2 regions of the Pseudoflavonifractor sp. BSD2780061688st1 E11 genome follow, and region 2 is predicted to be linked to the other one. Evidence: riboswitches for the same ligand, from Rfam matches in the RefSeq annotation. Region 2 holds a riboswitch; the other holds the start of a gene.
The links. A riboswitch is a leader RNA that binds a small molecule or an ion and turns the genes downstream of it on or off. The one in region 2 is predicted to bind cobalamin.
Positions count from the first base shown of each region.

Region 1: another riboswitch for cobalamin. It lies ahead of FGQ85_RS02280 (sirohydrochlorin cobaltochelatase); the one in region 2 lies ahead of FGQ85_RS10965 (ABC transporter substrate-binding protein).

Region 1 covers NZ_SPHM01000003.1:85,366-100,157, reverse strand. Annotated here, with positions in the region: gene FGQ85_RS02295 (isopeptide-forming domain-containing fimbrial protein) at 1-1,559, shown strand, start outside; gene FGQ85_RS02290 (class C sortase) at 1,694-2,569, shown strand; gene FGQ85_RS02285 (class C sortase) at 2,582-3,454, shown strand; cobalamin riboswitch at 3,573-3,761, shown strand; gene FGQ85_RS02280 (sirohydrochlorin cobaltochelatase) at 3,915-4,700, shown strand; gene cbiD (cobalt-precorrin-5B (C(1))-methyltransferase CbiD) at 4,703-5,917, shown strand; gene cobI (precorrin-2 C(20)-methyltransferase) at 5,914-6,645, shown strand; gene cobM (precorrin-4 C(11)-methyltransferase) at 6,645-7,433, shown strand; gene cobJ (precorrin-3B C(17)-methyltransferase) at 7,430-8,179, shown strand; gene cbiE (precorrin-6y C5,15-methyltransferase (decarboxylating) subunit CbiE) at 8,163-9,395, shown strand; gene FGQ85_RS18675 (cobyrinate a,c-diamide synthase) at 9,388-10,815, shown strand; gene cobT (nicotinate-nucleotide--dimethylbenzimidazole phosphoribosyltransferase) at 10,790-11,860, shown strand; gene FGQ85_RS02245 (adenosylcobinamide-GDP ribazoletransferase) at 11,857-12,639, shown strand; gene FGQ85_RS02240 (histidine phosphatase family protein) at 12,688-13,263, shown strand; gene cbiB (adenosylcobinamide-phosphate synthase CbiB) at 13,260-14,234, shown strand; gene FGQ85_RS02230 (histidinol-phosphate transaminase) at 14,256-14,792, shown strand, end outside.
Region 2 covers NZ_SPHM01000022.1:32,414-47,205, forward strand. Annotated here, with positions in the region: gene FGQ85_RS10930 (heavy metal translocating P-type ATPase) at 1-639, opposite strand, end outside; gene FGQ85_RS10935 (DUF6110 family protein) at 646-945, opposite strand; gene FGQ85_RS10940 (carboxymuconolactone decarboxylase family protein) at 1,283-1,987, opposite strand; partial or broken gene FGQ85_RS10945 (SDR family oxidoreductase) at 2,073-2,429, opposite strand; gene FGQ85_RS10950 (Fic family protein) at 2,522-3,514, opposite strand; gene FGQ85_RS10955 (ABC transporter ATP-binding protein) at 3,660-4,418, opposite strand; gene FGQ85_RS10960 (iron ABC transporter permease) at 4,415-5,464, opposite strand; gene FGQ85_RS10965 (ABC transporter substrate-binding protein) at 5,490-6,593, opposite strand; cobalamin riboswitch at 6,793-6,994, opposite strand; gene FGQ85_RS10970 (FAD:protein FMN transferase) at 7,233-8,300, opposite strand; gene FGQ85_RS10975 (ABC transporter ATP-binding protein/permease) at 8,347-11,919, opposite strand; gene FGQ85_RS10980 (3'-5' exonuclease) at 11,944-12,933, opposite strand; gene FGQ85_RS10985 (trypsin-like peptidase domain-containing protein) at 13,007-14,362, opposite strand; gene FGQ85_RS10990 (penicillin-binding transpeptidase domain-containing protein) at 14,582-14,792, shown strand, end outside.

The sequences.
Region 1 (14,792 bases), on a different contig from region 2:
GCTTCGATGCATTTTTCAACATCGACACAACTGACGGAAACAGTTCAATCGATGAAATATTTGGAACTGGCGGCACCGTGTACCTGCAGTTTGACGGCACTGATCTTTCTGCCGGTACGACCCAGCCTGCTTCCGGTGAGTACATCACCTTCTCCGGTGATGACGCCAAGGCGCTTGATAAGACATACGGTGAGGCTGACCTGGTGAGCCGTATCGCTGGAGATAGCGGTGCAGGCGGAAGTAATGCAGGTGTGTTCTATTCCTGGATTGAGAAGTATATTGAAAAGAATAACATAACTACTTCTCTTACAGCTACAGCTGGCGCAAGCGTTGGAACACGGGGAACTATGACTATCAGTGATCTTGACGAAGGCTACTACGCCATCGACTTTAAGAGCGTTCCGAGTGGCTTAAGCCTCAAGCAGGGTGTGATGATCGCCACGACAGGTGATATCCCGGCTCAAATGAACCTTAAGGCGGAGGATCTGCCTTTTGAAAAGAAGATAAGCGAGAAGGATGCAGACCAATGGCTTGATGAGCTTACTGCAGAGACAGGGGATGTGCTTGACTATCGGCTGACAGCAAAGGTTCCTACGCTGACCGACTACGACAATCTCACCGAGTTTACTATGAGTGATACGCTGGAAAAGCAGGAGTTTGATTCTGCCAGCGTTGAAATTGCTATCAATGGTGCCACTATTACACGGGGAACGGATGATGACAGTAATAAGTTTTATATTGGACAGACTCTCCTTGCGACACTGAATTCGGACGGCTATGCCAATAACGAGAGTTCCTTCACCCTCACTTTTGAACCGTCTACTCTCGAGGCATATGAGGGCGAGACAGTCACTGTTACCTACAGTGCAAGGCTTACCACTGACGCAGTGAAGATTAATGTCAATGACGCCAAACTGGAATGGAATAACAATGGTTCTGAGAGTGTTCTGACCGATTCCACCAAGGTGTACACCTACGGCATCGAGCTGACAAAGACCTTCAGTGACGCTACTGTTTCAGCTGGTGAGATTGGTGCTGTGACATTCCAGCTGTACCGGGTAAATGGGCAGGATGAGGAACTTCTCTATTTTACCGGCTCTGCCGGAAATTACATCCTTGTGTCCGATTCCAATGGAACTGGCAATGTGACAGACCTCAAACTTGACACGACCAACAGGAAACTGACGGTTGTGGGTCTGGATGATGACGAGACCTACATCCTGAAGGAGACTAATACTGCAGACGGCTATAACCTGATTGACGAGGACGTCACCATCGATCTTGAAGCACAGGCTGACCCGAACGCAATGCTGCTCGACAAGGATAAGACAAGTGTCAAACTGGGAAGTAATAAACTTACGGTGTCCTTTGTAAACAATACGAACACTACAGAGACGGCAATAGCAAGCGTTGCTTTCGAGCTTTACAACCAGAAAGGCTTCACCCTTCCGAAAACCGGAGGCACAGGTACGTGGGCGTTGACAATGGGCGGTATTCTTCTGATTGCGGCGGCAGGAGGAATGCTTGTGGTTTCCAGAAGAAAGAACTCTTCTCGCTAAAAAAAGAACACAGTGATTTGTATGGGATTGGGCGGAGATTTCCGCCCATCCTTCGTTTTGGTGTTTTTCCACATACTTCACCGGAGTCAGGGGAAAAGCATCTGAATGTTAATTGGGAAATGGAGGAAAAGGATGTGAAGCAGAAATTACTGGCTATTTTGACGGTATTGGTTTTTCTGGCGGGGCTCTCTCTGCTGGCATACCCGGTTGTCAGCAACCTGCTCTATGAAAAGGAACAGGAAGAAATCATGAAGCACTATAATAGTATTATTTCAGAAGAAATGACTTCGGATGACCAGACTGCAGAACTGCAGGAGTGTCAGGATTACAATCGGGGACTTTTGCAGGGAGGCGTTCTGCTTACAGATCCTTTTGACAAGAATCAGCTGGATCCTTCCGCCATGCCCTATGCAGGGCTTCTGAACATAGATGACGAAGGAGGAATGGCCTATCTGAGGATTCCGGCTATCGATGTGGAGTTGATGATTTATCACGGCACCGGACAGGAAGTGCTGAAAAAGGGGGTGGGACATCTGCAGGGAAGTTCTCTTCCGGTGGGAGGAACAGGAACGCATTGCGTTCTTTCCGCGCATACGGGACTTAATAATAAGAAGCTGTTTACAGATCTGGACCAGCTGGAAAATGGCGATGTCTTCTATATTCATGTACTGGGGGAGGTGCTGGCCTATCAGGTGGATCAGATCCGGGTAGTGCTCCCGGAGGAGACGGAGGATCTGCAGATTAATGCGCAGGAAGATCATGTTACGCTGGTGACCTGTACACCATACGGGATCAATACACACCGCCTGCTGGTACGGGGAACCCGTATCCCTTATGTGGAAGAAACGGAACAGACGGGGGCGGTGCCGGTAAGACAGGGCAGCTGGATGGAACAATACCTGAAAGCGGCTGCCGCGGGGATGATACTGGTGGCTGTTGTGGCAGTGGGATCCATTTTGCGCAGGAGGACAGGGGCGAAGAAGCCCGGACGAAGGAGAAGGAAAAGATAGGGGGGCGGGAGCGTGAGAAAGACCGGCTTTAGATTGCTGATTCTGGTGATATTTTTTTCCGGTGCAGCACTGCTTCTGACTCCGCATTTCCAGAGTCTGCGATCGAAATTTAGCAGCAGGAAAGAGGTAGAAGAGATTAAGAGTAAGAAACAAAACAACCGGGAACCGGAAGAAAGTACAGAGAGAGAATACATTCAGCTTTATGAGGACATGAAAGCATACAATGAAAAAATTTTCCGGGACGGGCAGAGCGGACTGACGGATGCATGGAACTTTCAGCAGCCGGTTTTCCGGCTGTCGGATTATGATACGTCCGGGGATGCGGTCGGCTATTTATCCATTGAAGCCATGGATCTGGAACTGCCGCTGTATCTGGGAGCGTCAGATGAGAATCTTGACAAGGGAGCTGCAGTTTTGGGACAGACCAGTATGCCTATAGGAGGAACAAACAGCAACTGTGTAATAGCTGCCCACCGGGGATGGAAAGGCATTCCGATGTTTCGGGATATCGAATTGTTGCAGCCCGGAGACAAAGTGATACTGACTAATTTGTGGGAAACACTGGAATATCAGGTGGTGAAGTGTATTGTCATTACTCCGGATGACATTGACGCAGTGAAAATCAAGGAAGGTGAGGACATGCTGACTCTGATTACCTGTCATCCGTACACATACAATTTTCAGAGATATGTAGTTTACTGTAGCCGTAACGGTCAAATCTCTGCGGAGGAACTCCCCCGTGAGGGGGTAACCTATGTTTCGTCTCAAAAAGAGATTGAGAGGGAGCAAAAGTGGAATTTTGCGGGACTTACCGTACTGGGAGGAGGCTGTATGCTGGGAATCCGCAGGTTCATCCTTGGAAAAAGAAAGAAAAAGAATTCGTAACTATTTTTTTATGTATTATACACAAATGTTCGTACAATAGAAATGCATTTTGGCTAATCCAGAAAAACCGCATCGGTTGACAGCCGTCTTGGCCAATGGTATCATAAACAGGAATCAAACAGAGAAATCATTTAAAAGTACCTTATGTTAGAAGGAGTAAAAGGGAATCCGGTGAGAATCCGGAACAATGCCCGTTGCTGTATGAGGGGAGCTTTCTTAAGAAAAGGCCACTGTGCGGATGCATGGGAAGGGAGAGAAAAGCGCGGATCCTTAAGTCAGAATACCTGCTTTTAGATGCTTCGGAAAGGTTACGGGATTATGACAAGTACGAGAATCAAAGAGGACGTCAAAGGGAAATAGAAACGGATATGGGAAAAGAGGCAGAGGAAAGAACTGTCTGTTTTTCCATATCCTTTTTTGGTGTCAGTCGTCGATGTCAGGCCCATATGGGAGGACAAATATGAAAAAAGCAGTTTTGACGGTGAGCTTTGGAACGAGCCACCTGGATACAATGGAAAAGACGATCGGAGCAGTAGAGAAGGCGCTTGCGGAGGCATTCCCGGACCGGACGCTGTACCGGGCGTTTACAAGCGGAATGATCTTGAAGAAACTGAAATCGGAGTTTCAGATGGAAATCTGCAACGTGGAGGAAGCCATGGAGCAGATGGCGCGGGACGGAATTGAGGATCTTCTCATACAGCCGACCCATATCATCCACGGATTTGAATACGAAAAGATGACAGAGCAGATCGAGCCGTACCGGGAACGGTTTGAAACGATCCGTATCGGAGCACCGCTTCTTGCCACGATGGAAGATTATGAGGAGGCGGTACACCTGATTATGGAGGATGCCGGACTCAAAGAGGAAGAAACATTAGTGCTCATGGGCCACGGGACAGAGCACCATACCAATGCGGCCTATCCGGCCCTCGATTATACCTTCTGGGCGAAAGGATACCGAAACGTGGTAGTCGGCACGGTAGAAGGCTTCCCGGAGATGGAGGAAGTACTGAAAAAGCTGAAAGAGCAGCAGGCCGAAAAGATTCTTCTGATGCCGTTTATGATTGTGGCGGGAGACCATGCCAAAAACGATATGGCAGGGGAGGATGCGGATTCCTGGAAATCGATTCTGACAAGAGAAGGATATGAAGTGCGCACCGTCTTAAAAGGTCTCGGAGAGATTCCGGGCATCCGGCAGATGTTTGTGCGTCATGCCAGGGAAGCAAAGGAGTGTCCGAAAGGATAAAGATGGAAAAGCAGACAGTCATCAAGGGACAAAAAGAACTGAAAAGAGGATATACGACGGGAACCTGCGCGGCGGCAGCGGCAAAGGCGGCGGCAATCATGCTGTTTTCCGGAGAGGAAATCCGGGAAGTCCGCATCACTGTCCCGGCAGGAGAGACCTTGCTTCTGGAAGTGGAGGAGATCGTGCGTCATTCCGATGTGGTGTCATGCGCGATCCGGAAAGATGCAGGAGATGATCCGGATATTACCCACGGAATGCTCGTCTTTGCCGAAGTAAAGAAAGAGTCCGATAAACGGCAGGAACCAGATTCGGAGCCGGTGCGGATTGTGCTGGAAGGCGGGGAGGGTATCGGCCGGGTGACAAAGTCGGGGCTGGAGCAGCCGGTAGGAGCACCCGCCATCAACAAGGTGCCAAGGAGTATGATTACGGAAGCAGTCCGGCAGGCAGCCGGGGAAGCCGGTTTTTGCGGGACGCTGAAAGTGACCATTTCTGCGCCGGAGGGGGAAGCACTTGCCAAAAAGACATTCAATCCAAGACTTGGGATTGTGGGCGGTCTTTCCATCCTTGGAACAACGGGGATTGTAGAACCCATGAGTGAGCAGGCTCTGACGGAAACCATCCTTCTGGAAATGAAAGTACAAAAACAGGAAGGAATTCAGACGCTCTGTCTTGTGCCGGGAAATTACGGAAGTGATTTTCTGAAAGATGAGCTTTCCTTTTCCCCGGACCGGGCGGTCAAATGCAGCAACTATGTGGGCGAGGCGCTGGATATGGCAGTGGTGCTTGGATTTCCGAGAGTTCTTCTTGTGGGGCACATCGGAAAGTTTGCCAAGCTTGCGGCAGGTGTCATGAATACCCACTCGAGGATAGCGGACGCGCGTGCGGAGGTGTTTCTTGCGGCGCTTTCCCATCTTGCGGCCGGGGCTTTAAAGGAAGACCCGGGGCGCGCCGAAAAGCTGATCGGGCTGGTGCCTGAGATTGAGGAGAGCGTCACGACAGATGAGATGCTTGCCGTTCTGACGAGGGCCGGCATCCAGAAAGCCGTGATGTCCCGGATCATGGAGCGTATCTCCTGGCATATCAATCAGAGGACGAGAGGAGAAGTCCAGGTGGAACTTCTGACCTTTTCCAAAGAATGGGGAATTCTTGGGAAGACGGAGGGTGCCATGGATCTTCTCGAACAGATCAAAGAGGAACGGAAAGGACAAAAAGAATGAGTGGAATCTTATATGGAACAGGGACAGGACCGGGAGAGGCAGAGCTTCTGACGCTGAAGGCGGTCCGATTGATCCGGTCCTGTGATATGATCGCGGTTCCGGTGTCTGACAGTACACTGAAGGAGCCGTGTATCTGGGAGGAAGGGATGCCGTATCTCGATCGATGTGCGGCATATCAGATTGTGCTGCCGGAAGTGCCGGAGATTCGTAAAAAGCCGGTGCTCTGCCTTCCGATGCCGATGATGAAAGAAAAAGAAGAACTGAAACGCATCCACGATGCGGGAGCAAAGAAGGTGGAGGAATATCTGGACGAAGGAATGAACATTGCGTTTCTGACCCTTGGAGATCCGTCCATTTATTCGACCTACCTGTATATTCATAAACGGGTGCAAAAAGACGGGTACCAGGCGGTGATCATACCGGGAATTCCGTCGTTTTGCGCGGCGGCAGCGGCCCTGAACCTGGGGCTTGCGGAAAATAAAGAGGAGATTCATATCCTGCCGGCCTCCTATGGAATTGAAGAGGGGCTGAAGCTTTCCGGAACGAAAATTCTGATGAAAACAGGGAAAAAGATGCCTTATGTCAAAGAGACGGTCAAGGCGTCAAACGACCGGTTCTGGATGGTGGAAAACTGCGGGATGGAAAATGAAAAGATTTATGAAAATCCGGACGATGTGCCGGAGAAATCCAGCTATTATTCGCTGATTGTGATAAAGGAGGGATCCTGATGGTACATTTTGTCGGAGCAGGGCCGGGAGCATGCGACCTGATTACCGTGCGTGGCGAACGCCTGCTGAAAGAGGCGGACGTGATTATCTATGCCGGATCACTGGTCAATCCGGAACTGTTACAGGTCAGAAAGGAAACTTGTGAGGTATATGACAGTGCCTATATGACATTGGAAGAGGTGCTGGAAGTGCTTGAAGCAGCAGAAAAGGACAAAAAGATGACGGTACGGCTTCACACCGGAGATCCAAGTCTCTACGGAGCTATCAAAGAGCAGATGGATGAGCTGGACAGACGGGGAATTGCCTATGAAATCTGTCCGGGAGTCAGCTCCTTTTCCGGAGCGGCGGCAGCTCTTAAACTGGAGTACACCCTCCCTGAGATTTCCCAGTCCGTCATTATCACACGGATGGAAGGCCGGACCAAGGTGCCGGAGAAAGAATCGATCCGCAGCTTTGCGGCACATCAGGCGACTATGGTGCTTTTCCTAAGCGCCGGACTTCTGGAACCGCTTTCCAGGGAACTGATGGCGGGCGGCTATCCGGGCGATACACCTGCGGCCATCGTCTATAAGGCAAGCTGGCCGGAAGAAGCGGTCTACCGGTGTACTGTGGAAACGCTGGCTGAAACCGCCAAAGCGAACCATGTGACGAAGACTGCGCTGATTGTAGTGGGAGAAGTACTGGAAGGCGGAAAGAAAACCGGATATGAGCGGTCGAAACTGTATGATCCGGAATTTACCACCATGTTCCGGGATGGAACGAAGAAAGACGGGGAGACGGAAGAATGAAAAAGAAAGTATATGTCATAGGAATCGGGCCGGGCGCTTATGAGGAAATGACGATCCGGGCTGTGCGGGCGATGGAATCCTGTGAGGTGATCATCGGATACACCGTCTATGTGGATCTGGTAAAAGAGCAGTTTCCGGGGAAGACATTTCTGACTACGCCGATGACAAAGGAAGTGGAGCGCTGTGAGATGGCACTCCGGGAAGCCCGGGAGGGGCGGACAACAGCCATGATCTGCAGCGGGGACGCCGGAGTGTACGGTATGGCAGGCCTGATGCATGAGATCCGGAAAGAACGCGGATATTCGGAAGTGGAGATCGAGGTGGTTCCGGGAATTACCGCCGCCACTGCGGGAGCGGCCGTTCTGGGAGCTCCGCTCATCCATGATTTTGCGGTCATTTCCCTGAGCGATCTTCTGACGCCGTGGGAGAAGATTGAAGAGCGTCTGCGGTCTGCGGCAAAAGGGGATTTTGCCATCTGCCTTTACAATCCGTCCAGCCGGAAACGAAAAGATTATCTCCGGAGGGCCTGCGAGATTCTTCTGGAATATCAGAGCCCGGATACGGTCTGCGGCTATGTGCGCCAGATCGCAAGAGACGGGGAGGAAAAGCATGTGACAACCCTTGGAAGACTGAAAGAAACCGGGACAGACATGTTTACCACGGTGTTCATCGGCAATTCCCAGACAAGAGTGATCGGGGAGGCGATGGTGACGCCGAGAGGATATCGATATGAAAAAGAAGATTAATCTGATTGGAATCGGAACAGACGGAAACAAAAGCCTGACACAGGAAGCCAGGGAGCAGATCCGGAAAAGCACTGTACTGATCGGTGCCGAAAGGATGCTGCAAAGCGTAGAATCAATCCGGAAGAAAGAGGCAGGATGCTATACATCTTACCGTCCGGAGGAGATCATGACGACTCTGGAGCAGGAAAAAGGAGAAGAAATCTCCGTTTTATATTCCGGCGATCCTGGATTTTACAGCGGCGCAAAACAGCTTATAAAGCGATTGGAAGGAAGTGGATGGGAGATCCGGGTGCTGCCGGGTATCTCATCAGTGATCTGCATGGCAGCACGCTGTCAGGTGCCGTGGGAGAAGGCGGCATTGGTCAGCCTTCACGGAACCGGACAGAATGCGGTTTATGAGATCTGTACCCACGAACACACCTTCCTGCTTCTTGGCGGCAAAGAGACAGCAGAGCAGTTTCTGGAAAAGATGTCCTGGTACGGGCTGGATCATCTGGAAGCCGCAGCAGGACGGGATCTTTCGTATGAAGAAGAAGTTTTCTTTCGCGGAACGATCCGGGAACTGACGTCGGAGCTGCTTTCCGGGCTTTCCGTACTCTGGGTACACAACCCGGACTACGACACGTTTGTTGGACGGCATCTGGAAGATGAAGAGCTGATCCGGGGAAAAGTGCCGATGACCAAGTCGGCAGTCCGGGCCATGGCGGTTGCCGCACTGAAGCTTCAGAAAGATGCGGTTCTCTATGACATCGGGGCAGGAACCGGAAGCGTGTCGGTAGAGGCTGCGCTTCAGGACGGCTCCATCCGGGTCTATGCTGTGGAGAGAAATCCGGAAGGAATTGCTCTTATTCAGGAAAATAAGCGGAAATGGCGGACCGATCAGGTGGAGATTGTAGAGGGAAACGCACCGGAGGCGCTTTCGGATCTTCCTGCGCCGACCCATGTGTTTATCGGTGGAAGCGGAAGCAGGCTGAAAGAGATTGTGGAAACCTGTCTGTCGAAAAATTCATCGGTCCGGATTGTGCTGACTGCGGTCAGCATGGAAACGATCCGGGAGATGACGGAACTTTTGCAGGACAGCCGGTGGGAGACAGCCGAGGTGATGCAGATTCAGGCATCAGGCAGCCGGAAGATGGGAGCCTACCATCTGATGACAGCCCAGAATCCGGTGTGGATGGCTGTGTTTCAGGGAAGAAAGGAAGCGGACCATGAGTGATACAAAGAAGACAGGACGGCTTCTGATTGCCGGAACCGGAAGCGGATGCGGGAAGACGAGCATTGTCTGCGGGCTGCTGCGGGCATATCAGAAGCGGGGCCTTGCCCTGGCGGCATGCAAGTGCGGCCCGGACTATATTGACCCGCTTTTCCATGAGAAGGTTCTCGGCATTCCTTCTGAAAATCTGGATCTTTTCTTCCATGAGCCCGGGATGCAAAAGCAGCTTCTGGCACGGCACAGCAGGGGTGCGGATCTGGTAGTGGCGGAAGGAGTCATGGGATATTATGACGGAATGAGTCTGGAAAGCCCGAAGGGGAGTACGAGCGAGATTGCGGCAGTTCTTCAGATGCCGGTAGCTCTGGTCGTTCCCTGCCGGGGAATGGGACACTCGGTGCTGGCACTTCTGAAAGGCTATCTGGAATACGAAACGGCGGGGCAGATCCGGGCGGTCATTTTGAACGGGATCACCGGACGTACCTATGAAAAGCTTGCGCCGGTACTGGAGCAGTGGCTGCGGGAAAACGGCCATGCGGTCAGGCTGGCAGGATATCTCCCGAAGATGGCGGATGCGGAATTAAAAAGCAGACATCTGGGGCTGATTCTTCCGGAGGAAGTGGAGGCACTGCAGGAAAAACTGGACCTGCTTGCGGAACAGGCAGAGGAGACGCTGGATCTGGAGCTGCTGTTACAGATTGCAGAAGAAGCGCCGGATCTGGAAACGGGAGAACAAGAAGCAGGGGAAGAAGAAGGGACGGAAAAGTCGAAACTCCGGATTGCCGCGGCAAAGGATGAGGCGTTCTGCTTTTACTATAAAGATAATCTGGAACTGCTGCGGCAACTGGGCTGCGAGATTGTACCGTTTTCTCCGCTTCATGATGCGGTTCTGCCGGATGGCATCGACGGCCTGATTCTGGCAGGGGGATACCCGGAACTCTACGCAAAGGAGCTGTCTGAAAATGTGTCCATGCGGGAATCGGTGCTTCAGAGCCTGAAAGGAGGACTTCCATGCCTTGCAGAATGCGGCGGGTTTCTCTATCTGAAAGAGGAGCTGGAAGGCGAAGACGGAATGATTTACCCGATGACCGGATTTTTAAAAGGAAGAGGGTACCGGACGCATACATTAGGACGATTTGGATATCTGACTCTGGAGCCAAAAGAGGAGCTTTTGTTTTTGAAACGGGGTGAGACGATCCGTGGCCATGAGTTTCATTACTGGGACTGTACCGAAAACGGAGACCGCTGTCTGGCTGTGAAGCCGGATGGGCAGCGGTCATGGGAGTGTATGGAAGAAAAGCAGCAGGTCTTTGCGGGATTTGCACATATCAGCTATGACTCCAATCCGGCATTTGCCAAACGCTTTGTCGGATGCTGTCTGGAAAGGAGAGAGAAAGGAAATGCCGGAGACAATATGGGAAAATGAGATCAAACAGATCAGACTGCCGGATGAGGAGGTAAGAAAAGCGTCTCTTACCCGGTGGAACCATCTTGCAAAGCCTCTTCATGGAATGGGGGCGCTGGAGACGATGATTGCAAGGATCGCGGGAATTCAGGGGAGGCTTCATCCATCTTTACAGAAAAAGGGGATTGTGGTGCTCTGTGCGGACAATGGGATTGTAAAGGAAGGCGTCTCCCAGACCGGAGCTGAGGTGACCGCTGTGGTAGCGGGAAATTTTCTGACAGGGCAGACCAGTGTCTGTAAAATGGCAAAGGTGGCAGGTGCAGACATTCTGCCTTACGATATTGGAATTCTGACGGACGTGGAGGGACTTACGAAAGCAGAATACAAGATATCCTGCGGGACGAAGGATTTTCTGGAAGAGCCGGCCATGACAAGGGAGGAGGTCGTCCGTGCCATTCTGACCGGAATGAAGATCGTAAAAGAGCGGAAAGCGCAGGGGTATGAGATCCTTGCTACCGGGGAGATGGGAATCGGCAATACGACGACCAGCAGCGCCGTGGCCTGTGCCCTTACCGGGGAGGCGGCTGAGGTAATGACAGGACGGGGAGCCGGGCTTTCCGATGAAGGCCTGATCCGGAAAAAGGAAGTTATCACAGAAGGACTGGCAAAGAGAAATCCGGACCCGTCGGATCCGGTGGACATTCTGGCAAAGGTTGGAGGGCTGGATATTGCGGGACTGACCGGAGTTTTCTTAGGATGTGCCAGATACCAGGTTCCGGCGGTGCTGGATGGATTTATCTCCTCGGTGGCTGCCCTTGCTGCGGTGCGGATAGAACCGAAGGTAAAAGAATATCTGTTTGCTTCCCACAGGTCGAAAGAACCGGCCCACAACCGGATTCTGGAGGAGCTTGGAATGGAAGCCGTACTGGATCTTGGCATGGCTCTTGGAGAAGGAACCGGAGCCTGCGCCCTCTTCCCGCTTCTGGATATGGCCATGATGGTTTACGAGGAGATGAGTTCCTTCGATGACATTCAGGTAGAACAGTATAAGGAGTACACATCATGAAATGGATTCGATCCTTTATCATTGCCTTTTCCATGTATTCCAAAATCCCCATGCCAAAAGTCCAGTGGACGAAACCGTCCATGCAGTATGCCTTCTGCTTCTTCCCTCTGGTAGGAGCCGTGGCCGGAGCACTGACGTGGGGAACCGGACTTGTGCTGTTTGGCCTTCGGGATGCGGGGAAACTTCCGGCCTTGTTTCCGGCTGTGTTTCTGACGATCCTTCCGCTTCTGGTGACGGGCGGAATTCATATGGACGGTTTTATGGATACTTCGGATGCAAGGCATTCCTACGGGGAACGGGAGAAAAAGCTTGCGATTCTCAAAGACCCGCACACCGGAGCTTTTGCGGTGATGAGTGCGGCCATATATCTACTCTGGAGTCTGGCCCTCTGGTCGGCGGCAGATGAGAAAGTCCTTCCGGGGATGGCCTGCGCCATGGTTCTGTCCAGAACATTGAGCGGTCTTTCCGTGACGGTAGGAAAGGGAGCAAAATCAGACGGACTTGCGGCTGCGTTCCGGGAATCTGCCAGACAAAAGGCAGTATGGATTTCCACGGGAATCTATCTTGCAGCAGGTGTGATTTTTTTGGTGGCAGTATCCGGCGTCATCCCGGCAGTGCTTCTGCTTTTTACGGCGGGAGCAGTATTTGCCCGGTATCTCAGGATGGCAGTGCGGGAGTTCGGCGGCATTACAGGGGATCTGGCAGGCTGGTTTCTCCAGGTCTTTGAACTTACTGTACTGACGGTGCTGACAGCCTGGTCCTGGATGATCCGGTTTTGATGGAGAAAAACGGTCCGTAAAGAGACGAAACAGAAACGGAGAAGAACGATGGAACTGACCTTGATCCGGCATTTTGCAACGGCCGGAAATCTGGAAAAACGATATATCGGAACGACAGACGAACCGATTCTTCCGGTGGCGGAAATAAAGAAGATGCCGCGTGCGGAAATTGTCCTGACCAGTCCCATGATACGGTGCCGTCAGACGGCAAAGTTACTTTATCCGGAGGTGGAACAGACCGTATGGGACGGATTCCGGGAATGTGATTTCGGCGCTTTTGAAGGGAAGAATTATCTGGAACTGACGGGAGATCCTTCCTATCAGGCGTGGATCGATTCCGGAGGAGAACTACCGTTTCCGGGAGGCGAGTCAAAGGCATCTTTCTGCGAACGGACGCGGGCGACCTTTGAACGGGCCGTGGACAGGCTGATGGAACAGAAGATCGAACGGGCGGCCATCGTCGCCCACGGAGGCACGCTGATGGCAGTGCTTTCGGCATACGCGGTTCCAAAACAGGGATACTATGAGTGGAGCTGTGGAAACGGATGTGGATATCAGGTCCGTATTTTTGAGGACCGGTGGAAAACCGGGGAGAAACAATGTAAGGTGGAAAGAAAACTATGATTATTTTGGCAGCATGCGCGGCAGGATTTATACTGGACCTGTTCTTTGGAGATCCGGCCTGGATCTATCATCCGATACGGATCATCGGACATCTGATCAGCGGACTGGAAAAGAAGCTGTATAAAGAGGGAACTTCTCCAGAGAGTCTCAGAAGAAGGGGAACGCTTCTCTGGATCGGAACAGCGGGAATTGCAACACTCGTTCCATGCCTCCTTTTGTGGGCGGCCTTTCAGATTCATCCGGTGCTTTATTTCCTGCTCCAGAGTTTCTGGTGCTGGCAGCTGCTTGCCACAAAGTCTCTGAAGACAGAAAGCATGAAAGTAAAACAGGCATTGGATACAGGGACGATTGAGGACGGACGAAAGGCCGTGTCCATGATTGTGGGGAGAGATACGAAAAGCCTGACAGAGGAAGGCGTGGTGAAGGCTGCGGTGGAGACGGTGGCGGAGAACACGTCCGACGGAATTATTGCCCCGCTGTTTTATATGATGATCGGAGGAGCAGGGCTTGGCTTTTTTTATAAAGCGGTCAACACGATGGACTCCATGGTGGGCTACAAAAACGACCGGTATCTGGATTTTGGCCGGACGGCAGCCAGAATGGATGATCTGTTTAACCTGATTCCGGCAAGGCTTTCGGCGCTTCTGATGATCGGAGCGGCCGGAATTCTGGGACTATTTGACAGCGGACATTACAGCATGGCAAATGCATGGAAGATCTACAGAAGAGACCGTCACAACCACAAAAGCCCGAATGCGGCTCAGCCCGAATCGGTCTGTGCGGGAGCTCTTTCGGTCCGCCTGGCAGGAAATGCGTGGTATTTTGGAAAATTGTACGAGAAACCTTATATCGGGGATGACATCCGCCCGATTGAACGGGAGGATATCAGACGGGCAAACCGGCTGCTTTATGGAACGGCCGTACTGGGGCTGCTGGTTTTCGGGCTGGCAAGGCTGATTGTGATTATATAAAAGAAAAGCGAGGTGAAGAACATGCAGGAGCATGGAGGCGATATTTATACAAACGAAGGACTGGTTGATTTTTCTGCAAATATCAATCCTCTGGGACCGGGGGAGAAGGTCATGGAGGCACTGAAAAAGAGCCTGGAGAACGTGACTGCCTACCCGGATCCGAAATGCAGGGCGCTTCGGGAGGCGGCGGCCAAAAAAGAGGCGACCGTTTCGGAGCACATTATCTGCGGGAATGGGGCGGCCGATCTGATCTATACGATGGTACTTGCAGAAAAACCAAAGCGGGCCCTTTTGTGTACGCCGTCCTTTTCCGAATATGAAAAGGCACTTCGCACGGTGGACTGCCGGATCCGGTTTCACGAAAGAAAAGAGGAAGAAGGATTTGCCCTGACAAGACGGTACCTGGACGAACTGACAGAGGATCTGGATATGGTATTTTTATGTTCGCCGGACAATCCGACCGGCCGGTGCGTGGAAGAATCCCTGCTTCTGGAGATTGTGGAAACGTGTGAAAAGAAGCAGATCCGGCTTGTACTGGACGAGTGCTTTCTTGATTTT
Region 2 (14,792 bases):
CTTGTCGGCCTTTACAAGAATTTCCTGTCCGTCGCGTTTCAGCCAGACTTTCTTAACATTCAAAGACATGCTCCGCGCCAGATCGCCAACTGATTTCTTATGGGTCCACTCTTCCAAAAGCTCTCCGACTCCGAGAAGAAACATCACAGATCCTGCAGTATTAAAGTCCCGGCGCAGGACAGAGACGCCGATTGCCGCTGCATCCAGAAGTGGGACTTCTATCTTTCTTTTTCGGATGCAGTGCAGCCCGGCTGCAAGATATTTTAAAGACCTGGCCGTCACAACCACCGCCCGGAGCGGTCCCGGAACCAGAAGCCGGCATCCGTAGTGCAGCAGCATTTTTGCAATCAGCTTTTCTTTATATGACGCATTCAAGGATCTCCCGGAATTCCGGATCATGTTTTCCGGTACGTTTACCTTTTCGTACCGGAATTCCTTCAACATCCGGATCAGTTCACCACGGTCTCCTGTATAGCAGATGACAGCGTCTGAGGTGCGTTCATACACTTTGACATCTGTTATATTTTTCTGCCTGTCCAGATACCAGAAAAGAGTATCCGCCTCCTCACATGTCATTTTCTTCTGAACGATGTGAATCCGGAGGCGGCCCTTGATCTCATGCTTGATAATATATTTCATGAGCGGTTACATCTTTCCATTGTCAGAAGAGGCCGCACCGTCTTCTTCCGCCTCCTGGACTGCCGCTTCTTCCACTGCGGCTCTTTCCTCATTGATCTGCTGTGCTTCTGCAAGAATATCCTCTGCGTTTTCCTGAACATTCGTTACCGTTTTCATCACGCAGTCCTTTGCGCGCAATGCAGCCGCCGTACACGTTGTATATACTTTCTTTGCATCTTTACTGGATAAAATCTTTACCCCTGCCGTCCCGAAAAGGACTCCTCCTGCGAATAATCCGATTTTCTTCATCAATGAATCACTAAACATATGTTTTACCTCCTGCTATAAATTTTTTTGATGTTTGAATTACTTATGCTTGTATCCGGTATAGAATACCATTATGAAACAGAACACGGCAGCCCATGCCCAGAATCTATGCTGCTTCATGCGCCATCACTTCCTTTTTTACTGAATTATCATAAGGATACTCTATAAGCATAGCAACACATTTTCAGGCTAGTCAAACCTAACCGGTCTTGTTGATAAATCTTCTCAATATCCATATAATCATCGATGTTCCCTTAAGTTCTATAACAAAACGGACCGTGGAGATCTGCTCTCTTCGGTCCGTTTGCCATATCTTAATCTATTGGGTTCCTGACGATTACGCCATCTGCGTCGCTGCGTTTTCGATACAGCGGTTTGCATTCAGGCTTCTCGGATATCCGATGTACGGAAGAATCTGAGAGACAACCCGTACAAGAAATTCTTTGTCATTTCCAAGATTCATATTTCCGATTGCATGGGACGTCAGCTGCGGCTCACAGCCTCCCTGTGCCGCCAGAAAGCAGAAGGTAATCAGTTCTCTCTGCCTGAGATCCAGTCCTTTTCTTGTATAAATATCTCCAAAACAGTTAGACGCAAGCCAGCGGTTGATGTGTCCGGCTTTCCATGCTTCCAGCATCTGCGGTCCGAAGATCTCAGCCTGGGCGGCAGCTCCTTTTTCCAGACGGTCTTCCATCGTAGTCGTTCCACGGTTCTCCTCCGGATTCGGGATTCCGTTTGCTTCAAACACTTCATTGGTTGCTGCAAAGAATGGAAACACTCTTCCAAAACCAAGATAATCTACTGCCTGATAAACGACTTCTTTTACCATCGCCGGAGTCAGGGCGCTTTCGACTGCCTTTGGCAGATAATACCGGTATGCGTCAACGGACTGGCTTCCGATCAGCGCAGCAAGGACTGCAAGATATCTGGTGGTCTCATCCAGTGTCTGTCCCGGTTCGTTTACAACCTCGTTATATGCAAATGCTTCCCACCGTTCCATAAATTCTGAATCTGTCTTGTGAAAATTCATTGTTTCTGTCATCGTTTCTGCCTCCTGTTTCTATGTGAATTTCAGGCTCTCCACCTCTTCTTACAGTATAAAACTCCGGTTTTGCAAGATCAAATACTTAATCTGAATAGGTATATATAACCAGAAACTTTGCTTCCGGCTTCAGCGGCCCGTAAAAATACGATGCGGTCGCGCCTCCGTCAATGAGTATATCCGCTCCAGTGATGAAGGTCCCCTTTTCACTCATCAGCAGTTCCGCCACATTGGCCACCTCATCGGCAGTTCCCGGGCGGCCTGCCGGGCATTTAGCGAACATATTTTTATAGAAATCTCCACGTGGACCGTTAAACTCATCTATTGCCAACGCGTCACGATAATGCCGGGAGAAATGGAATTGATACGTGTCTTTGATCTTTTCCGGCTGAAGGATATCCAGCTTCAAAAGTTCCTCTGTCGGTATACAGGCAAGCATTTTACTTCTAATGTCTGTTTTCTTACATATGACCAGATTATGATTGTTTCAAAAGCGCCCGGTTCATATTGAACCGGGCGTGGTATCTAAATATATCATATCTTTACATATCTTTGGTTCCTGCTGTTAGGTTTATCTGGAATTGTCATACGGATAAGATTCATGTCTACTGCCGGCCGTAAATAATTTCTTCGAAAACCTTCCTTAGATTTCAACCCCAGTTTTTCCATAAGTGAATTGCTTGTATAAGGAATATCATATTCCATAACATCAAGCAGTTTCTTAATGTATTCCGAAAGCTGCCCATTATCTTCACTGATCTGAATGGAAATGTCATCCAGAATTTTATCAATTTGTGACAACATAAATTCAATGAAAATTGTTGATGCACCATCCAGATGGCATTTAGCAATCGCGTCATAGTATTCTTCTTGAAATTTTTCGATCTGACTCTCAATTGGAATAAATTCAAATATCGGCTTCCACTTGGAAAGGATCGCAGTATGCCATAATCTTGCCATTCTACCATTGCCATCAGAGAACGGATGGATAAAGACAAATTCATAATGAAATACGCTGCTTAAAATAAGAGGATGAACACTATTTTGTGCTTCTTTCATCCAATCAAAAAGTTCATCCATTAACTGGGGAACAAATCGTGAAGGTGGTGCCATAAAAATGCACTGATCGCCATTAAAAACACCTTCTTCACCTCGACGGAAGTCACCTGATTCTTCTACAACATATTTGGTCATTATGCCATGAAATTTTTTCAAATCTCTTATGTTGTATGGATTGATCTCGGAAATTTTTTCATATGCGGCATAGGCATTTTTTACTTCCTGAATTTCCTTTTGTTCACCAAGCACTGTCTTTCCGTTGATTACATCTCTAACCTGCCCCAAAGAAAGAGAATTCGCTTCAATCTTCAATGAAGAATGAATGGACTTGATACGATTGTTTCTTCTCAAATGTGGTTTGGATTCTAAATTACTGGTTGCCGAAATTCGTCCAATCTTTTCTGAAATCGAAGATACATATGATAATATTTCATTTGTTATTGTAAAAGGCGGTTTATACACTCCCATGACAGTACCTCCATATACTTGCGTATTATCTTGCGTACTTTCTTCCTCTATTATACAGCAAGTCAAAAATTTTTCAACACCTATATGAGTTCATCCACTGAAAAAGGGATCGCACACCAGTAAACGGTGTACAATCCCTTTTCTGCTACTCTACAAATAAAATATGGATCTGTCCTTTTTTATCTTTGACGACTTCTGCCTCCACATCGTAAATTTCCCGGATAAACTCCGGTGTCAGCAAACTCTCCGGTGTCCCTTCTCCTGCGATCCTGCCGTCTTTGAGCGCGTAAATACGGTCGCAGAACATGGCCGCAATATTCAGGTCATGGACGGCCGAGATCACCGTCACATTCCGCTCCTTTACAATCCGCATCAATTGAAGCTGGTGGGTAATGTCCAGATGGTTGGTAGGTTCATCCAGAATCAGGCAGGGTGTCTGCTGGGCAAGGGCTCTTGCGAGAATAACCCGCTGCTGTTCCCCTCCGGAAAGCGTGGAGAAACTTCTATCCGCAAATTCCGACATGCCGACAGCCTGCAATGCTTCTTTTACAATGGCATGGTCTCCGGCATTGTCCCGTTCCAGTGCCTTTTTGTGGGGAGACCGCCCCATCATGACGATTTCCTGTACGGTGAAATCAAAATTATAATGGTTATGCTGAGCTACCACTGCCAGTTTTCTGGCGGAATCTTTGACGCGGATCGTACTCAGCTCTTTTCTGTCCAGATAGACAGCACCCTGATCCGGTTTCAAAGTCCGGTAAATGCACTTGAGAAGCGTTGATTTTCCGCTTCCGTTCGGCCCGATCAGTCCGATAAATTCCTTCTCCTTACTTTGGATGCTGATTCCCTTTAAAATCTCCTGCGCCCCGTAGGAAAGATGGAGATCTTCCGTATTGATTTTCACGCTTCCCCACCTCCAAACCCATAGGATTTCCTTATCATCAGATAAATAAAGCATGGTGCACCGATCAGGGAGACTAAAATTCCGATCGGCAATTCCACATAGTCCAGAATGACCCTGCAGGCCACGTCGGTCCAGATCAGAAAGACCGCTCCGGTCAATGCGCTGACCGGGATGAGCCTTTTATGGTCTGTCCCCAGACACATCCGCACTGCATGGGGAATGATCAGCCCGACAAACCCGATCATTCCTGCCGCACAGACTGCGGTTCCCACCATCAGGGAGGAAAGAATCAGATACACGATCCGCACCCGGTGGAGGTCGGTCCCAAGTGTCACCGCTGTCTCATCGCCCAAAAGCATCAGATTCAGCTTCCGGGATTGAGTCCAGAAAATCAGTGTTGCGACTATCATGACCGGAAGAACAACCGGCACATTGTCCCAGTCAGCCGTGGCAAGACTTCCCATGCTCCAGTAGGAAATCTGAGTCGTTGCTTCCCGGTTCTGGGAAATATAAATCAGGAAGTTCGCAAACGCGGAGCAGACGGTACTGACCGCCATTCCGGCCAGAATCAGTTTCCCCGCGCTCGTGCGTCCTCCGATGCCGGAAATAAAAAGCACACCAAAGGACGCTGCCAGCGCCCCGAAAAAGGCCATAATCCCCATGCCCTGATCTCCAAATACGGAACCGATCCCAAGCAGAATGGATGCCGCAGCCCCAAGGTATGCCCCGGAGGAGACGCCAAGGACATACGGGTCTGCCAGGGGATTTTTGACAACTGCCTGCATGACAACGCCGCACACGGAAAGCCCTGTCCCCACTGCTGCCGCCATCAGCACTCTCGGCAGACGGATCTGCCAGACTACATCGTGGACAGCTCCCTGGCCGTAGGCGGACAGGCTCTTTGTATGAAAGACCTCATATCCGATCACACGGTACACATCCTGAAAGGACAAATCCGCATTTCCAAACAGTACCGCCGTAAAAAGTGACAGTATAAGAGCCGCAGACAGCCCAAGAATCAGAATTCCATATGTCTTTGTTTTCATCGCTCCTCTTTTCATCATGCTCCCTCTATTCGTTCAGATCCAGATCCGGATACAGGCCTCTGGCGATAGTCTCAATCCCGTCCTGCGTCCTTGTCGCACTTGCGTACATCTCACTTAACATAATCGGAACAACCCGGTCATTTTTCACGGCGCTCAGACTCTGAAAGGCTTCATCTTCCAGAATCTTATCCAGATTTTCCTGCTTCACCGTTTCCGGATCATCCCCGGTATATGGCATGTAGACGACAAAAATCACATCCGGATCTGCCGCTAAAATGTCTTCCTTTCCAACCGTGGATGCGTCCGGATTTGCAAGGCTGGCACCAAGCTGGGTCACCATGTCCCCCGCAATGCTTGCCGCGCCATAATTGGTAAAGGTATCATTCATGCTCTCCACCACCATGACAGACGGCTTTTCTTCCTGTTCTTCGGCCAGCGTTTTTACGTGTTCTACGGTCTCTTTCATTTGATTTACGATCTCTTCTGCACGGTCCTGCACATCAAAAATCTTTCCAATGTTCAGGATATCGTTATATTCATTTTCCAGAGAATCTTCTTTCACCGCGGTATTCGTATTGATATAGACATTTGTTCCTTTTTGAATCCATTCATCCGGGCTTCCAAGGTTATCCTCATCAAACAGGGATACCCAGGAAAAAATCATATCCGGTTCCAGCATCGTCATTGTCTCTTTGGACGGTGTAAACTCGTCCAGATAGTCTGTTTTGGAAAATGCGGCTTTCTGATCATCCGGCACCTCATTATCAAGCCCTGCCGTCGCTACAATCCGGTCCTCCAGTCCAAGAGCAAGCAGCGTCTCCACCGATCCCTGGTAAACCGCTGCCACCTTTTCCGGCGCCTTTTCATAAGTCATCGTGTACTCGGCGCCATCCCGGCCATAAGTCGTGATCGTCAGCGGATATTCGGTTTTTTTCGTACTCTCTGTGGTGTCCTTGCTGTCAGACGAACCGTCATCTGCAGCCTGATTGTCCTCTTTCACCTGATCAGAGCTGATTCTGCCCGCATCCCCGCTGTTGTTTCCGTCACTGCCTCCACAGGCGGAAAGTCCTACCGTCATTGTGGCTGTCAGAAGACACGCCAGTACCTTTTTCACCATGTTCTGTTTCATGTTCTCTCCTTCTTTCTTTCGGTATATTTTCCTTTCCTGTTACAGGATCTTTGGCTTACCCGTCAGATCCATATTCCTACTTACCGGAAGATTCGTTTTGCAGAACAAAAAAACCTGCTTTTTATAAGCAGGCACGACAAAAACATATGGACAGGCAAAGACCGCCGCCCATATTTTCAGATGTCTGCTTTACACGGAAGCTTCATCTTCTCTATCAAGCAGGTTTCCTGGCTTGCCTCTCCTTGCCTGTCCCAGCCTTCTCACGGCATTGCCGCAATGACATAAATTGGGACAGACTCCTTGCTTACAGTGACCGGATCGCCGGAGATTTCCACTCCGTTCCCTTTTAAAATTCATCCTCTTTGACAAAGGAATTCTTCACTTGATAAAGTTATTCAATTCTAACAGGAAATATTACAGTTCCCAATTTAGCACACTTTGGCGTCAATTGCAACCGCAGTTCCCACCGGACATTCTCCCTATGCTTTTTTCTAAAAGCCAGTGCAGAATCTCAGCAAACTCTTCCATGTAATAGTTGCTCCGGTCTTTCTTCCAGAACATGCAATAATTACGCAGAAACGGCTTCCCATCCTTATAAATCGGAATCCGGAGAAAGACGCGTCTTTTCCGCTCCCTCCTCTATCTTCTGATAATATGTTTCTCCATATTGCTGAAGCTGTCAGTCAAGGTAAAATTGTTCTCAATGCCTTCTGTCAGATAGATTTCTCCATCTTCTGTCATCAGAATCATGTCAAATCCCTCATGAGATTTCCAGTATTCCTGCGCACCTTCCAGTCCTTTTACGAACATGGAGGTGGAAAGGGCATCTCCCGTCTTTCCTTCCTCGGTCACAATCGTCACAGAAGCCAGTCCGTTATCCACCGGATATCCGGTCTTCGGATCAATGATATGTCCGTATCGTTTTCCGTCCTCTCCGGTAAAATACCTCTCATAATTTCCGGAGGTCACCACGGCGCAGTCCGATACCTCAAGCACGCCGACCTCTCCGTCTCCGTAAGGACTCCGTATGGCAAGCCGCCAGTCATTTCCATCCGGTCTGGAGCCCACGGTCTGAATATTGCCGCCGATATTTAAAAGAGCCGACGTTACTCCGCTCTCTTTCACAATCTCTGCTGTCAGATCTCCCGCATAACCCTTTCCTACAGCGCCCAGATCCAGCTCCATTCCTTCCGGCAGACGGATTTCCTGCCCGTTCAGCTCCACTTTTTCGTAGCCGACACGGTCAAGAAGCGACTGAATCTCCTCACTTCCCGGAATCCGGTTTTCATCGGTCGTAAATCCCCAGGCCGTCAACACCGGATAAATGGTAGGCTCCAGTGCTCCATCGGTCTCTTTTGCCATTTCCAGGGCAAAGCTGACAACACCTGCTGTATCCTCACTGAGCGTCACCACATTTCCATTACTGTGATTGACCGCGTAAATTTCGCTGTTTTCATCCGTGACGGACCACTCGGACTCCAGTGTATGAATCTCTTTCTCCGCCTTTTCCAGCGCTTCGCCGGCATTGTCCCCGTAAGCGGTAAAGGTCATATAGGTATCCATGGCGAAAAACTCTTTTCTGGATTCCTCCTGACTATTGCCGCCTGTATTCTGTGCTCCCTGACATGCCGTCAAAGCAAGACTGCACAGAAGCACAAACGCTGCTGTCCCTGTACGGTAGTTATTTTCTGTCTTATATCTTCTCATGTCTGAACCGCCTTTTACATTGCTTTTAATGAGATTTTATATATTATTATTCGGTACGAAGCGCTGTCACCGGATCGCTCTTTGCCGCCTTTCGTGAAGGGATCAGTCCGCCAAGCAGCGTAAGCACGACACTTAACGCGATCAGAATCAGTGCCGGCACTACAGGGAGCACGGCGCTTACCTCATTCGTATCTGCAAGATGATGGATCAATGCATTTCCCGGTATGAGAAGCAGAAGGGTAAGCCCGATTCCAATGAGCCCGGCGCAAAGCCCGATGATAAAGGTCTCCGCATTGAACACCTGGGAAATATTCCCCTTTGAGGCACCAATGGCCCTGAGAATTCCGATTTCCTTTTTCCGCTCCAGCACGCTGATGTAGGTAATGACACCGATCATGATGGAAGAAACCACCAGAGAAATGGCCACAAAGGCGATCAGTACATAGCTGATAATATCGATAATATCCGTAACCGAAGACATAAGAGTACCAACCATATCTGTGTAGGTGATCACCTGCTCGTCTTTTCCCTGTGCCTCCATCTGACTATTATAGCCGTCCAGAATCTTTACGACTTCTTCTTTGCTCTCAAAATCCTTTGGATAAATGGCAATACCTGCCGGGACATCAAAATCCACATATCCCAGATTTCTTAAATTACTGTCATAGGAAGTCTCTCCCGTAGACTGCATGGACATCATCAGCTCGGAGAGCTCCTCCTCACTCATGTTCATTTCAAACGCATTGGCAAAGGCGTCTGCATCGATGGTCATGGCATCTCCCATGGCCTCCTGAAGGCTCGTTCCCACCCGACTCATTGCTCTTTGCATCACCGTCTCCATTCCGCTGCTCATCTGGCTTACCACCTGGCTCATGGCAGAGCTGATCTGAGTTTCCAGTGCGTTGGAAATTGCGCCTGTATACGCGCCCATCACTTCTTTCATATAAGTTTCAAGGGCCGTACCAACCTGCGACTGCAGGCTCTCCATATCAACTATCTCCGAAATTCCGGAGGAAAGCGCTTCTTTCCCCGCATCTGTATTCAGGTAGCTGACAAAATAGTCATCCATCTTTGTCAGATCCGGCAGCTGATTCTTTTCTGCGTAATCCAGATATCCGGCTGCCATCTCCCGGGCAATCTTCTGAAGCTGCTCTGTGGTGATGGAAATATCCTGTACAGAATCAAAGATTCTGCTGCCCCAACTGTTGATGATCTCTGCCGCAGCCGGTGTCTGAAGGTATTCCAGAAGATATTCATCAAACCTCTCCGAATCCGTATATCCATGCTCCGATGCATACTCCATAAAACCGCTTAAAACTTCACGGAAGAGGTTCTGAATCTGTTCAACCGATGCGGTGATGCCGCCGTTTGATTCAATGATCTCCAGAATATTTTCTTTGAGAATCTTCTGTGCGTCCGTACTTTTCAAATATCCTGCAAAGTCTTCGCTCAGCCCCGAATAATCTGCCTCCGGATGCTCTTTTGCGTAGTCCTGATAGCCGGAAATCAGATTTCCCGCCAGTTTTGTCATCCCTTCCGTCGAAACAGTCAGGTTCAGATTCCCCATCAGATCATTCAGATTCAGACTGCCTGCATCCGGAAGCTCGATCTGGATTCCGGAAAGATCCACCATTTTGGAAAGGTCCAGAGTGTTTCCATCCATCTGGAACAGGTCGGAAAAATCCACTGCTCCGGACAGACTGCCTGAGAGCGCATCGCTGTTGAACTGAAAAGCATTTTCCAGTGCATCCGTATTGACGGTAAATAACGAGTTCATATCCAGCCCGTTCTGGCTTTCTGTCTCACCGAACGCCTCCCCGGTAAAGACATTGACGTCTGGATTCGCAATCTGCTGTTTTACGATCTCACTGTCTTCCGCCTCTTCTGCTACATGCCGGGTCAAAGAAGACGGGTAGCCGATTCCGGAAGAAAGTGCCACTGCATTGGCATCTTCTGCAGGCTGGACAACACCTACTACCTTGAGATCTTCCCCGTTTTTCACGAGATCTTTCATATAGGTTTCATTGCCGGATTTGTCTGTCCAGACACCATACTGACTGTCGTACGTATAATAGTCCGCACTGTTGACCAGTTTAAAGGTAATACCGAGAAAATCTTCATAGGAATAGCTTCCCATATTTTCCGGTGTTTCGATATCTTCTTCATTGATAAACTGCCGGATCATCTCATCCAGTTCCACAGCATCCCGAAGTCCGAGTGTATAAAGCATAAAGTCACTGACATTCCCGTTTGCCGTCAGGACAACCACACACTCATTATAATTCTCCGGCCATCGACCGGCCTTTACATCGTACTGCCCTTTATAGAGATTTTCATTTTCCGGCATTTCATAAAACATGTCCGTACTCATCATGGAGGACATCATACTGTTGGACCCGGAGGCTGATCCGAATCCAAGTGCATCAAATGAGCGGTCCGGATTCACCTGCCGGATGGAATCTCCATCTTCACGGTAAATCTGCGGAAATACAGAATAAGAGTATTCCACCGCATTGGTATAGTCTTTGATATCACTCTCACCGCTCTCCAGATACTTTTTTAAGGATTCCAGATCATTGGAATCCATGGTAGAAAACATATTGCTGACCATCTGGATCACATCCACGTCGCCGGCCTCTTTCTCTTCCCCGCCTCCGTCTCCGAGCATGGCGGTCATATCAATCCCCGTGCTCTGGATTTCGAGCGGATACTCCGAAAGTGTATCCTCTTCCACAGACTGAATATACTGATTGACACCTGTAGAAAGCGCAAGAATCAATGCAATTCCAATAATTCCGATTGATCCCGCAAAGGAGGTCAGAAGCGTCCGCGCCTTTTTTGTCCTCAGATTATTAAAACTAAGGGATAATGCAGTCAAAAGTGACATGGATGATTTTCCCATGTTCTGATGCTCCGGCTGCTTCATTGCAGTTTCATCCACCTCATATGGATTGGAATCCGACCGGATCCTGCCATCTTTCAGATTAACGATCCGGGTCGCGTACTCCTCTGCCAGCTCCGGGTTATGGGTGACCATGACAACCAGCCGGTCCTTGGCCACTTCCCTTAAAAGATCCATTACCTGGACACTCGTCGCGCTGTCCAGCGCCCCCGTCGGCTCATCCGCCAGCAGGATATCCGGGTCATTGACAAGGGCACGCGCAATCGCAACCCTCTGCATCTGACCTCCGGAAAGCTGGTTCGGCTTTTTGTGCGACTGTTCCCCCAGTCCCACCTCTTCCAGCGCCTTCTGAGCCCTCTCGCGCCTTTCAGCTTTCCCGACTCCGGAAATCGTAAGTGCAAGCTCTACATTTGCCAGAATCGTCTGATGTGGAATCAGATTGTAGCTTTGAAAAACGAATCCGATCGTATGGTTTCTGTAGGAATCCCAGTCTCTGTCCTTATACTTCTTTGTCGATATCCCGTTGATAATCAGGTCTCCGCTGTCATAACGGTCCAGCCCTCCGACAATATTCAGAAGTGTCGTTTTTCCGGAACCGCTCGGTCCGAGGATCGCGACAAATTCATTGTCTCTTAAATTCAGACTAACATCATCAAGTGCTTTCTGCACCAGTTTCCCCGTCCTGTACTCCTTTCGTATGTGTTTGATCTGAAGCATATACGTTCTCCTTTTTTGTCATTCTTAAATCCAGTGAAAATACTCTCTCTGATAGCGTGCTTTCTCCCCCGTCATCAGAAGAATGTCATCGCAAAGCGCCAGAACCTTTCCTTTCTCCCGAAGCGAGTCCGTCTTTACCGTACTCATCAGCTCCTCGATCAATGCATAGGCTGCCTGTTTTTTCTCCTCCGGATATCCGGTCATCGGCTCTTCAAATTTTCGGCTTTTCTGATAGACCTCACGTATCAAAAGCTCCTCCCTGGCCATGGAAAGCCTGTCCTGCGGAATCTCACCCTTTATCACTGCGCGATAGCATAAATAAAGAAGCCTCGCATCGTTCAGCGCATTGTGAAGTGCTCCATCCACCGAGACATTCAGGATTCTTCCCATCTTTTCCAGGGAAAGACTCCCGTCCTTTCCAAATAAAGTAAAAAATAACTGAAGCGAAATATCCCTCATTCCTTCACCGATCCGGTACAGCTCCTCTTCCTCTTCATTCAGAAGCAGATTATCCAGAAAGACCGGCTTATCCGCGCTTCCAAAGACAAAGGTCTGCCGGATGTTCCATTTACGATACAGATCCAGCACTTCACGAAAAACCCGTCCGAATCCAGGCGCGTGGTCGACTTCCACCTGCCTGAGTCCTGTCAGCTCCATGCAGTATGGATTCAGCACAGTATTAAATTTAGGGCGTACAAGAGAATAGTATGATTCTTTTTCCTTCATACTTTTCCTCTCAACGATCAATATCCCGACGGAAATGATTTCCGTCGGGTATTTATTCTGATCCCCTGTATTATATTCCAGATCCAGAAACGCGATATAATTTCCAAGTTTCTCCTTCTGCCTGCCCTGCAGGCCCTGCATGGAAATCCGCCTGATTGACCGGATCTGTCCTTTATATTTTCGTTTAACCGCCGGTATGGACTGCTGCCCTTTTACGAGCTTGACACTTTCATCTTTCAGTGTAATCTCATACCACTTGTTGTCATGTTCTTTCCGGTATCTGTTCATCGTTTCACTCCTGTCATGATGTACAACCATATTATATGGTCTGTATCCGGAAAAATCAAGTAGTATGCCGGACCTACTGATTTGACTGGCTGGAAATCAGTGTCACTGTAATATCCCGGGAGGTGTATTCCCCGTCTGATCCTGCGGACTGTACAGTCAGCGTAACATCTTCACCTGCACGGTAGTAGCCCAGTTCATTCTGGAGATCGCTGGTATCTGAGATGGTTGTTCCATTCAACGCGGTAATAATATATCCACGCTGCAGGTCGGAATCTGTATTATCCTGTGTAAGCCCTGTAATATAAACGCCCTGCGGCATTCCGTAACGTTCTGCCGTTGTCTCATCGATATCCATTACCTGAACTCCGAGACTTCCCTGTTCCTCTTCACTAACTCTTGTCTTTGTCTGCTGGTTCATCAGATTCTGAATAATATCAGAAACTTCGGAAACCGGAATGGCATATCCCATACCCTCTACAGACGAATCACTGATCTTCGCACAGTTGATACCGATGACCTCACCTTTTGTATTCAGAAGCGCGCCGCCGCTGTTACCAGGGTTGATCGCTGCGTTTGTCTGAATCAGAGTTCCGTCATATCCGCTGATCTCTCTGTCCTTGGCACTTACAATTCCGTTCGTTACGGACTGTCCGTATCCAAGTGCGTTACCGATTGCAATGACTTCCTCTCCAACCTGCAGTGCGTCAGAATCGCCAAGAGTTGCTGTCTTGATTGCTGACTTTGTATCACTGCTGATGCTGTCAAGCGGAACAGCTACAACCGCAAGGTCTTTATCGGAATCAGAACCTTTGATATTGGCTTCCAGACTGGTTTCATCATTAAATGTTACTGTCAGGGTATTTGCATTCTCTACTACATGAGCATTCGTCACAATCAGAAGCTCTGTATCATTCTCTCCGACGATAATACCGGAACCTACACTCGTGGATTCCTGCTGGGATGTACCGCCGAAGAAGTTCTGTACTTCTTCCACTGACATATTCTGGATCGATACAACAAACGGCATGCTCGCTTTGACCAGATCCGTCAGATCTGTATTGGTTGTCCCTGAGGAGACCTGTGTCAGACTTGCTGTATCCGCCTGCGCAATCTGATTGGAAGAGCTGCCGCTTCCGCCCACCAGATAATTGACTCCATAAAATGCTCCTCCTGCTATGCCGCCAAAGAGAACGGCCAGTCCTGTAACTGCCGCGACCGTCTTGACGCCTTTTCTCTTCTTTGGGGACTTCTTGTGCGGATCCTGCTCCGGAGTCTGCTGTCCATATGGATAAAAAGAATCCTGCTGGTAATTCTGCTGATAATCGTTCCGGTAATTCTGATATCCTTCGTATCCCTGTGACTGATCATTTGTCATATTGTCTTTGTTCTCTTCAGTATTTTTATGGAAATTGAAAAACTGTTTTTTCATAAATTATGCACTTCCTTTTTTTATCTTTGTTTCCTTTTTACATCTATTACTATAATGTCTCATTGTGGTGATCATGTGATGAAATTTTGAAAAAAGTATGTCCTGTCACTTTTTCTTATTTTTTCCTAAAGTTGCTGAAAAGCAAATAGAAATCCGATATAATGAAATAAGAATATGATACTTTTGCATTCTATATTTATAAGGAGGGAATTGCATTTTATGAGTCGAAAAAGAAGACGTTCTTCTTCCCGGAAGAAATCCATGGTTCTTCCCGTGATCCTGATTGTGGCAGTCATTGTCATAATCGCAGCAGGAGTATTTCTTTTCTTCCGTCTGCGCGGTACAGGAGAGAATCCTTCCGATATTCTGAAGAATTATTTTTCCTATATCACTTCACAGGATTATGAAAAGATGTACAATCTTGTAGATA